2 linked regions of the Magnetococcus sp. PR-3 genome follow. Each later gene encodes a partner of the first gene's protein in a complex. Links are inferred from orthologs where the notes say so. Each region holds a gene or a part of one and is shown in the gene's direction. Other genes may lie near its edges.

What was found. Proteins that work in one complex are often made in the same cells at the same time.
Region 2: the proteins of accB (region 1) and accD are in contact, whole or in part, in a solved structure (PDB 8UXZ), measured with the Escherichia coli proteins. The link is inferred for Magnetococcus sp. PR-3 from one-to-one orthologs.

What each region holds. Positions count from the first base shown.
Region 1 is NZ_JBAHUQ010000004.1:50,619-58,232, forward strand. The notes cover bases 538-3,277. They hold accB (acetyl-CoA carboxylase biotin carboxyl carrier protein), read left to right. Parts: upstream 538-1,533; coding sequence 1,534-2,022; downstream 2,023-3,277. Other genes in these bases: V5T57_RS04220 (hypothetical protein), read left to right, coding at 538-676; aroQ (type II 3-dehydroquinate dehydratase), read left to right, coding at 1,052-1,522; accC (acetyl-CoA carboxylase biotin carboxylase subunit), read left to right, coding at 2,027-3,277. Outside these bases: more of V5T57_RS04220, read left to right, coding at 116-537; more of accC, read left to right, coding at 3,278-3,364; V5T57_RS04240 (phosphoribosyltransferase), read left to right, coding at 3,470-4,042; V5T57_RS04245 (methyl-accepting chemotaxis protein), read right to left, coding at 4,749-7,373. UniProt on the Escherichia coli protein: This protein is a component of the acetyl coenzyme A carboxylase complex; first, biotin carboxylase catalyzes the carboxylation of the carrier protein and then the transcarboxylase transfers the carboxyl group to form malonyl-CoA.
Region 2 is NZ_JBAHUQ010000001.1:146,153-148,918, reverse strand. It holds accD (acetyl-CoA carboxylase, carboxyltransferase subunit beta), read left to right. Parts: upstream 1-794; coding sequence 795-1,739; downstream 1,740-2,766. Other genes in the region: V5T57_RS00615 (bifunctional folylpolyglutamate synthase/dihydrofolate synthase), read left to right, coding at 1,744-2,766; V5T57_RS00625 (phosphoribosylanthranilate isomerase), read left to right, coding at 109-741; trpC (indole-3-glycerol phosphate synthase TrpC), read left to right, coding at 1-108.

The sequences.
Region 1 (7,614 bases):
TGAGTGTGGGTCGCAAAAGCAGAGCTGTTTTTTAAGGGTATAAGCCCGGTTCACTCTTCCCCTATAGAGGGAAATGGTTCACACTGCACAGGTTCGTTTATAGCAGGAGAGACTGATGAGCTTGGATTGGCAAAGCACCATAGAGCAGTTAGCCACCATGGCACGGGAAACCCGTGTTGAGGAGGCTAATGCCCAAATTGAAGAGATTCTTCATCAATATCCAGAGGTGGTGGGGCAGTGGTTTCTGCTTTCCAAACTATTGGCTGGGCAAGATCTGATATGGGAAGAGCGTATTGAGAAGGAGCTGGAGCGTTTTGGTGCTGCACCAGCAAGAGCTTACCGGGCAACCATCCATACATTGAATGATGCTGTTCGCGGGGCTCAGCCTGAGGAAACACCAGACGCAGCTGCTGCAAACGTTCCACAGGTGGTTGAAGAGGCTGAGCCAGAACCTCTAGAAACAGAGAGGCAAGCGCCAGTTCCATGCGTTGAAGCGATTGAAGCTCCGAGCCCTGTGGTTTTAAATGAAGATCAGCAGCGGCAAATGTGGCGTCTACAGGGGTTTTTAGGTCGGCTTTATGTCTACGACTTTACCTCCAAAACCCGACAGGGGCAGGATAGCCGCTTGAAGGGCTTGTTGGATAAGGTAAAAGATTATCGGACACAACGCGGCTGATTATGTGTACTCATCTATATGTATCGATATTTTTGCCTTAATTTGGCTGAAATTTCGTTGAATAAGCGTCTAAAAGGGCAAAATCATCAGATTTTGCCCTTTTTCATTTTTGGCTCTCGATCACTCAGCCTTTTTGGTAGATGGTAAAAAAAGCGATGAAATAGGCGCGAATCAGTCAAAATCCCTCGTTTTTGTCATTTTTTTTACAAAAAAACGCCAGAAATGGCGATTTTCCCCTGAACCTTTTGTGTAACCTCTCTATACTGTTGGTGCGACAGAAATCGGTATCCTCTGTTTTGGATTGAATTTTGATTTTGGGGATGAGGTCGCAATGATCCCCCCGGTATGGCACCGGGGAAACTGAAGGGCAAAGGTATGTCCCCATCCAACTCATGGCGTATTCTGGTGTTGAACGGTCCCAACCTAAATATGTTGGGTCTGCGCGAGGCCTCGCTCTATGGTCATGAGACCCTGGCGGATGTTGAAGCATTGTGTGCGGCTAAGGCCAAACAGCTGGGGGCTGAACTCTCATTCTATCAATCCAATCATGAAGGGGCATTGGTAGACCGTATTCAGCAAGCTCGGGAAAATGCCGATTTAATCGTCATCAATCCTGCGGCTTATACCCATACTTCGGTGGCCATTCGGGACGCTTTGTTGGCTGCTGAAAAACCTGTGGTGGAGATACACATCAGTAATATCCACAAGCGGGAACCCTTCAGACACCACTCTTACGTTAGTGATATCGCCTTGGGACAGGTGGTGGGTTTGGGCATCCGTGGTTATGGTTATGCCATGGAAGCCGGTGTAGCCCACCTGAATGATCAGGCAGCATCCAAGCCATAAGGAAGCGTATTATGGATCTCAAAGAGATTCGTCAATTGATCAAAATGCTCGACGGCACTGATGTGTCGGAGATTGAGGTGTGCCAAGAGGGCAGCACCGTGCGTATTAGCCGTGGCGTACAGCAGACTGTTGTTGCGGCTCCTCAAGCCTATATGGCTCAAGCTCCTATGGCTGCGGCACCCGCTGCGGGTATGCCTGTGGCAGCACCGGCAGCAGCAGCAGCCCCAGCTGCTGGTGAGGTGGCTGAGGATCGAGGCAACGCGGTTGCGGTGACCTCTCCTATGGTCGGTACATTCTATAAATCCCCTTCGCCGGATGCGGCGGCCTTTATCAAAGAGGGGGATATTATTGAAAAAGGTCAAGTACTCTGCATCATCGAAGCGATGAAGCTGATGAATGAAATTGAGTCCGAGCAGTCCGGGCGTCTTGTGAAAATTCTGGTGGATAACGCCAGCCCAGTGGAGTTTGGTGAAGAGCTGTTCCTCATCGAGCCGGTGTAAGCCCATGTTCAAGAAAGTACTCATAGCCAACCGTGGTGAGATCGCCTTACGGGTGCACCGTGCCTGTAAGGAGTTGGGTATCCAGACCGTCGCTATTCACTCCACTGCAGATGCAGACTCTATGCATGTTAAAGTGGCAGATGAATCGGTCTGTGTGGGGCCTGCGTCCTCCATGGATTCCTACCTGAACATCTCTTCTATTATGGCCGCAGCGGAAGTGTCGGATGCGGAAGCCATTCACCCTGGGTATGGATTTTTATCCGAAAACCCGGAGTTTGCTGAGATCGTCAAAGCCTCAGGTCTGACCTTTATTGGTCCAGATCCTGAAGTTATTCGCTTGATGGGGAACAAGGTCCAAGCCCGTAAAACCATGATCGCTGCCAAAGTACCCGTGGTTACGGGCAGTGAAGGCGCAGTTACCAGTGAAGAAGATGCCCTGCGTATTGCGCGGGAAATTGGTTTTCCGGTCATTATTAAAGCGGTTGGTGGTGGTGGTGGCCGTGGCATGAAAGTGGTTCATGCTGAGGCTGGCTTGATCCGTGCCTATACGGTTGCCCGTAATGAAGCCCGCCAGTTCTTCCGTAACGATGCTATTTACATTGAAAAATTCCTGGAAGCCCCACGACATGTGGAGATTCAGGTTCTGTGTGATCGGCATGGTAACTCGGTGCACTTAGGTGAGCGTGACTGCTCTTTGCAGCGTCGTCACCAGAAAATTTTGGAAGAGGCACCTTCTCCTGCTGTCACCCCAGAAGAGCGTCATCAGCTGGGCACGTTGGCCGCTAAAGCCGCTCATGCTGTAGGCTATGAAGGGGCAGGGACCTTTGAGTTTTTGTACGATAAAGGCAGCTTCTTTTTCTTGGAGATGAACACGCGGATCCAGGTAGAGCACCCTGTAACCGAGATGGTTACGGGTATGGATCTGGTGAAAGAGCAGATCCGTATTGCGGCCAACCTTCCCATGAGTTTTTCTCAGGACGATGTGGTGCTGCGTGGTCACTCTATTGAGTGTCGAATTAATGCGGAAGATCCAGAAACATTTTTGCCTTCACCGGGTTTGATCAGCGAATATCATGCCCCTGGTGGTGGTGGTGTACGTGTCGACTCCAACTGCTATACAGGCTACCGGATCCCACCCCATTATGACTCTATGATTGGCAAGCTGATTGTTCATGGTCGTAACCGGGATGAAGCGGTTACCCGTATGCGGCGGGCGCTGGATGAGTATATTATTGGTGGCATTGCGACCTCCATTCCGCTCCATCAGCGTATTATGCAGGATGCCGCTTTTATTAGTGGTGAATATGATCTTCACTTCCTAGAGCGTTTTCTGGGTAAGTGAAGTCATTTAGTGAGGATTTAGACGGGTCTTTGATGCATAATCAGAGACCCGTTTTTTATATACAGTAGCCGCTTTGCGGTGCACCATCAGTGAAGGATTACCCCTGTGACTCAACGTGCTGAGGCCAAAGCCAACCTGGATCACCTAGAGCCCTTTATCGATAAAGAACACATTGCCCAGCGCGTTGCTGAGCTCGGTGTGCAGATTCGTGAAGATATGGTGGGTAAAGATCCGGTTCTTTTGGTGGTTCTTAAAGGGGGCTTTGTATTTGGTGCGGATCTGATGCGTGCTTTGGACCATACGGTACCTGTTGCCTTTACCACTTCACGGCCGTGTGAACATATCCCAATGTTTACACAGGAAGATAAAGTACTGCTGGAAGGGAAAGATATCTGGGTTGTCGATACGCTTTTAGATCAAGGTCATAGCGCTATGCGGTTGATGAAAGGTCTTGAACCGCTTAAACCCAGTTCTATTCAGTTTGTGGTGATGTTGCACAAAACGGTTGAGCGCGCGGAGAAAATTCCTGTGCGCTATGTAGGGTTTGAGGTTCCAGATACCCGCTTGGTTGGCTATGGGTTAGATGAAAAACAGCAGTTTAGGGGGATGCGTAACCTCTATGCCTGGTGGCAGTATGAGACATCACTAAATGCGGATGAACCCGAGGCATTGCTTTAATCTTCATCCCCGCGCAAACAGTACAGCTGTCTTTGTATCCCCCCATTGGCCTGGGCCGTTTTACAGCGTGTTCTCTGGCTTGCATGGTTCTGTTTCCGTCGCATCCTGCCCATCTTTTGGTTGAGCCATACATGCTGATCGTGCCCTGTCACACACCATACCTGGGCTAGGTTGAGGTCGGTTAGGGAGGGGGTCTCGGTGGTAGAGCAGAACCTCTAAGCGATTAAATATCTGCTGTATGGAACACTTAAGTAACACATACCTGAGACGATACGCCAACCGTTCAATCCGCCTTATCCCTTAAAGATGCTCAGTACACAAGTGCCATGTGGCCGATTGCTGTTGCCCCCCAAAGGCTTTGGTAGGTCGGTGCTGTTGTGTCCGCATAGAAAGTAAGGGCGTAGAGCACTCTTACCCGTCGCTCTGTTGATCATGGTCTGGGGTACGGCATCAAAGTAAAGGATTTTCTCTGTCCTTACTCTACATATAGAGCGTCGTAAAGTTAGAAGAGGCGGGTGATTCTCTGTATGGCCTCATTTTTAAAGACAAAGTTTGCCCAGCGCTTGATCGTAGAGATACGCTTCTCGTTTGACCAAGTGGGGATCGCTGGATCAGCTTTGGACTGAAAAGGTGCGGATGCCTATCCATGGGTTCGCTGTGCTATGTTGATAGGGTCAGTCTTGAAGGTTGTTGTCTTGCCGATTCATTAACGGCTGCTCTGTACCGCATCACGGTCCAAAAAGAGCTGATCCAACGCTTTGAAAAGATCCTTACGGGTATCTTGAAACTGTGTCATCTGCTGTCGGCCTGCTTCTACTTCACCATCATGCACCAAATGGACAATCTCACGGGCCAGTTCATGAATGTGTAAATGGGTCTTTTCTACCGCTTGGAAACTGTTTAAATGGCCCAGTTGTTGAGTGCCTTCCTGATAATACCACTGCCCAAATGCACACTCATGACCGCTGGCAACTTCTTGAGGTGAAAGGGCTTCTCGTTGACGTACAACAGCCTCAAGCTTACCCAGCCACGCGAGATGTGCTTGTTTAACCTCACCAATCTCAAAAGCATGGCCACCCACATCAAGGTGGTGAACCGAATGGTTTAGATTATCGCTGATTTCCTCAATGACATCGGTCAGTTGCCGGTTGTGGTTGTTGGACCCGGCAATATGCTCAATGGTCTCTACAACCCGCAGCCCCTGTTTTTGTACCTCAATCGAGGCACAGAAAATATCTTCTGCTGATTCTTTAACTTGGTAGGTTAACTGCTGACTGGCACTACTGGCTTGAGCGGCAGCTTCGGCACTGGCGGCCCCTTGAGCCGCATCTGTCGCGATGACCTCAGCATTGACGGCCGCTGCAGATGCAGCTTGAGCAACCTCTGAGGCGGCATCTTGTAGTTCTGTGGCGTTTTGCGTCACTTCTTGGGCTGCATGGGTTACTTGATGCATGGCATCCATAATGGCTTCAGTCGCTTGATCCTGTGCCATGACGGCTTCTGTAATGGCTTCATTGGAGTGAGAGATATCTGCGACCTCTCCACTTATTTGATCAAAGGCTTCTCGTACGCGGCCACTGATTCGTTGAATCTCTTCGACTTGACTGGCAATGGTGCTGGTGGCTTTGGCTGTTTCTGAAGCCAGCTCTTTAACCTCATTGGCAACCACAGCAAACCCTTTACCGGCCTCACCAGCACCTGCGGCTTCTATGGATGCATTGAGTGCCAGCATATTGGTTTGGCTGGCGATTTGGTTGATCATGCCAACAACTTTACCAATTTGGTCCGCTGCCGTTAGTAGGCTTCTCACTTCATGTTGGTTAAGTTGTACACTCTCATCTGCTTTTCGTGAAGCGTGGCTTGCCTGTTGGCAGAGTGCGTTAATGGCCTGCAAGCTGTTGCGAACCCTTTCCACCGCAGTTGAGGCTTGCATGATGGAGTCTCCAACACTGACAAGGTTGTTGTTTACCCCCTCTACATTGGTGGCCATCTCTTCGGCTGCTGCCGCGACTGTGGTGGCATTGCCACTGGCCGCTGAGGCATTGTCAGCAATACGTAAGACCGATTGCGAGAGCTCTTGTGCAACCTCAGTCATACGGGCGGCTTGAGCTTCGGTTTGGTCAAGGGCCTCTTTTTGACTGTAAACGGTACCATCCAGACTGGCATTCTGTCGTACCACCTCATTGGACCATTGGGTCGCGTTGTGGCTATCCTTGGTCAGTTGCTCACTGACATGGCGTAACTCTTTCACCACCGTTGCGACCGACATGGTTTGCAGAAGAATACCGCGGACAGTGTTTTCAAGATTTTCTGCCATGGCATTGACCCCCATGGCGACACGATCGAGTTCATCGGTCTTATGGGGAATGTGAATGCGTTGAATGAGTTCGCCCTGACGTAACTGTTCTAATGTGGCGGTAATCCGGTCAATACGGCGGGTCAGGTGCCCCACCATGATATGGCTACCCAACACCGTAAGAAGAACCAGAACAGCTGCAATAAGAATGTTGCTTTGAATCAGCTCATGAACAACCGCAAAAGCCACTTGGCTCTGTTTGGCAATGATCATATGCCACTGGTGTTGAGCAATGGGTTGGTTAAAACGCTCCCACCCTTTTAAATGGTTGCTGGATAGGGCTTTAACCGTCTGTTGATCGACCGCTGTCTTGGCCAGCAGTTTACCCTGCTTGGTTTGTAACAGTGCGGTAAAGCCCTGCGCTTGGAGATCACTCATCCAGCTGTTTAACTGTCTTTGTATGGGCTGTTCCACCCAGAGTAGGCCATCCAAATTACCTTCTACGATCAATGGCATGGCCGTCTGTAAATAGAGGCCTGGCTCTTTGGCGGTCGGGCGAGTGATAAAACGGTGGAATGGGCGATTGTTCTGTTGTTGAAAAAATGTTAGAGCGTCCCCATTAGGCATCTCTGTAAACTGCTCTTTACGTTCACCATATTCTAACTGAAGTAAGGGTGTTCCTTTGCTTTGAGTCAGCTGTAATCGGTTGTATTCAGGTTTGGCTTGGGCAATACGCTGTAAGAACATCTCCAGGTTACTTAAGCCTTCGGTCACCCCTTCATAATCTTCAAAGAGTAAGGAGGTGAAGGTGTTTTCCAGATCCTTGTGCGCAGCGATAACCGCAAGGTCGGCTTCGGTACGGTTTAGCCGATCTTCTAGCCTGGCCGCTGTGGCCAGCGCTTGTCCTTGGAGTCTCTCCTCTACATGTAACGTGAGTACATCGGCAATATGCCAGTTTGAGTAGAGACCTTGTGTGGAGATGACGGTAACAATTAAAAGGGTCGCAAGAAAAATAATTTTCAGACGCAAAGACATGGTTAAACCTATCTTGATAAGTTAAATGGTGGGTCTGCATCCATGCGATTTCAGCGGGATCATAAAAATAGAATGAGTCTAAATCGCCATTTTTGGTCGAGTTGTACATGTGTCAACTTTGACCATATATTCTCAAAAAATGCAGCTAATTAACCGTAAGCTATACTAAAAGAGCATAGACGAGCTGTGAGGGAATTAAAAGTTTTGCAGTGCATAAGGGGGGGTTATATCTAATGGAGTG
Region 2 (2,766 bases), on another replicon or contig:
AAGCTCAATGCAGCGGGTATCTATACCTTCCTGATTGGTGAATCGTTAATGCGCGGTGGTAAACCGGGTGAAGCACTGGGTGAGTTGCTGGCAGGCGGGTCTGTTTAAGTGTCGGTTAAGATTAAAATTTGTGGTATCACAAACCCAGCAGATGGCTGGGCAGCTCATGAAGCCGGGGCGGATGCCATTGGTTTGGTCTTCTATGCCAAATCCCCCAGGGCCGTTACCGCAGAACAGGTGGCGCAGTGGCGTCATGATCTGCCACCTTTTGTGTCGGTAGTCGGTCTGTTTGTCAACGCTGCCCCACAAGCCGTGGTACGTACCCTGGAGCTGTGTGCCTTGGACCGTATACAGTTGCATGGGGATGAAGCACCGACCCATTGTCGCCCATATGGGGCGCGGGCTATACGGGCCATACGGGTTGCTCAGGCAAGTGATCTGCTGGGTTTGGATCGTTGGCCCGTTGGGGCGCTGTTGTTGGATGCCAAGGTTAAAGGGGCCTACGGTGGTACGGGAGAATCCTTTGATTGGCAACTGTTACGGGAGACCAAACTGCCAAGGCCGCTGATCCTGGCAGGGGGGTTGAACCCGGACAATGTGGAGGCTGCTGTACGCAGTGTGCAGCCCCATGGGGTCGATGTCTCCAGTGGTGTGGAGTCCGCCCCTGGTCTGAAAGATCTCGACAAGATGCATCGTTTTGTTGCTGCGGTTCGCCGCGGCCAAAAGGATGCCGGTTCATAAACGCCCCGATCTTTTGTGTCGGTGAGCGTAATTTAACCTAGTTAGGTGGAACGATGACTGAAGATTCCCAAGCCAAAAGCTGGTTGACCCGTCTTCTGCCCAAGATCAAGAGTGAAAGCCGTCGGGCGCAAACCCCAGAAGGGCTCTGGATCAAATGTCCCAACTGTGGACAGGCGTTGTTTCAAAAAGAGCTAGAGCGCTCTTTAGATGTCTGCCCGCATTGTGATAACCACTTCCGTACCTCAGGTCAGCGACGTATTGATATTACGTTGGATGAGGATGGGCGTGAGGAGCTGTTGACCAACATACAACCGGCTGATCCCCTTAAATTTAAAGATACAAAAAAGTACCGTGATCGCGTAAAGGATGCCCAGAAAAAGACAGGGCAGAACGATGCACTGCGGCTTTTTAAAGGAACCATTAAAGGGGTGCCTGCTGTTGTGGCTGCGTTTGACTTCCACTTTTTGGGGGGGTCTATGGGGTCTGTGGTTGGTGCTAAAGTGGCCCAAGGTGCCCTGGCTGCAGCAGAAGCCGAGTGTGGCTATGTGCTGTTTGCGGCATCTGGCGGTGCACGTATGCAGGAGGGGATACTCTCTCTCATGCAGATGGCTAAAACCTCTGCAGCTTTAACCAAGTTGGAGGAAAAAGGGCTGCCCTTTATTGTGGTGCTTACGGATCCTACCAGTGGCGGGGTAACGGCCTCCTTCGCCATGTTGGGGGATATCCATATTGGAGAGCCCAATGCGCTGATCTGCTTTGCCGGGCCACGTGTTATTGAACAGACGGTACGCGAAAAGCTGCCCCCTGGCTTCCAGCGTAGTGAATATCTGCTGGAGCATGGTTTTTTGGATATGATTGTCAGCCGTGACAAAATGCGGGATATGCTGGCTGATCTGTTGGCCCGTATGACCTCCTGGCAAGAGCCTGTGCTTAACCGTGCAGACATGATTCCAGAAGGGAACGGCTCAGAGAACAGTGAAGAGTCTGCAGGGGCCTAACCCTTTGGATCCTGCCGCTTCCATTTTGGATGCTCTGCTAACGCAAAACGAGTCCCAGGCCAATTGTACCATTGACCTGGGACTTTCGCGTATGGAGGCGTTGTTAGCCGCCTTAGGGCAACCCCATGCCCAGTTAGGGCCGGTTATCCATGTGGCAGGCACCAATGGAAAAGGCTCTCTTATCGCATTTTTAACGGCCATGCTGCAGGCTGCAGGGTACACCGTTGCCACCTACACCTCACCTCACTTAATAACCATTCATGAGCGTATTCAGCGCAATGGGCAACCGGTTGATGATGGGCTGTTACGTGCCCAGGCACAGAGGGTGCTCGATACAGAAGCCTCTAAAGAAGCAACCTTTTTTGAGCGATTGACGGCTGTTGCTTTTGGTGTTTTTCAGATCTGGTGTGCAGAAGATCCTCAAACGGTGGTTTTGTTGGAAACTGGTTTGGGGGGGCGTTTGGATGCCACCAATGTTGTTCACCCCACAGTAACGGCCATTACCAGCATGGGGTTGGACCATCAAGCCTATCTGGGTAGCGATATGGCCAGTATTGCACGAGAAAAGGCTGGGATTTTGAAAAAGGGCGTGCCTGTGGTGGCGGCACCTGCGGATGATGAGGCACTTTCTGTCATCCAAGCTCACGCCCAGCAGGTAGGCGCACCTCTCCTGGCGGCAGGTTTGAGCTATCACTGGCAGGCTGGTCCTGCTGGGTGGTATGAGGATGAGGAGGGGCGGATTCCACTACCACAGCCTGCCTTGGCGGGCCATCATCAGTGGGATAATGCTGCTCAAGCGGTCGCTGTGGCCCGTCAGTTAATGCAAATGGGGTGGTCTCTCTCTAAGGATGATCTTAGGTCAGGTGTGGCTTCGGCATACTGGCCTGGGCGCCTGGAGCAGGTAGCGACGGAACCCTCAATCTGGCTGGATGGCGCCCATAACCCTGTTGCTGCACAGTGCTGTGCCGACTTTTTTCGTCAACAGGGTGGGGTGGATGTCATGCTTTTCGCTCTTATGGCCGATAAG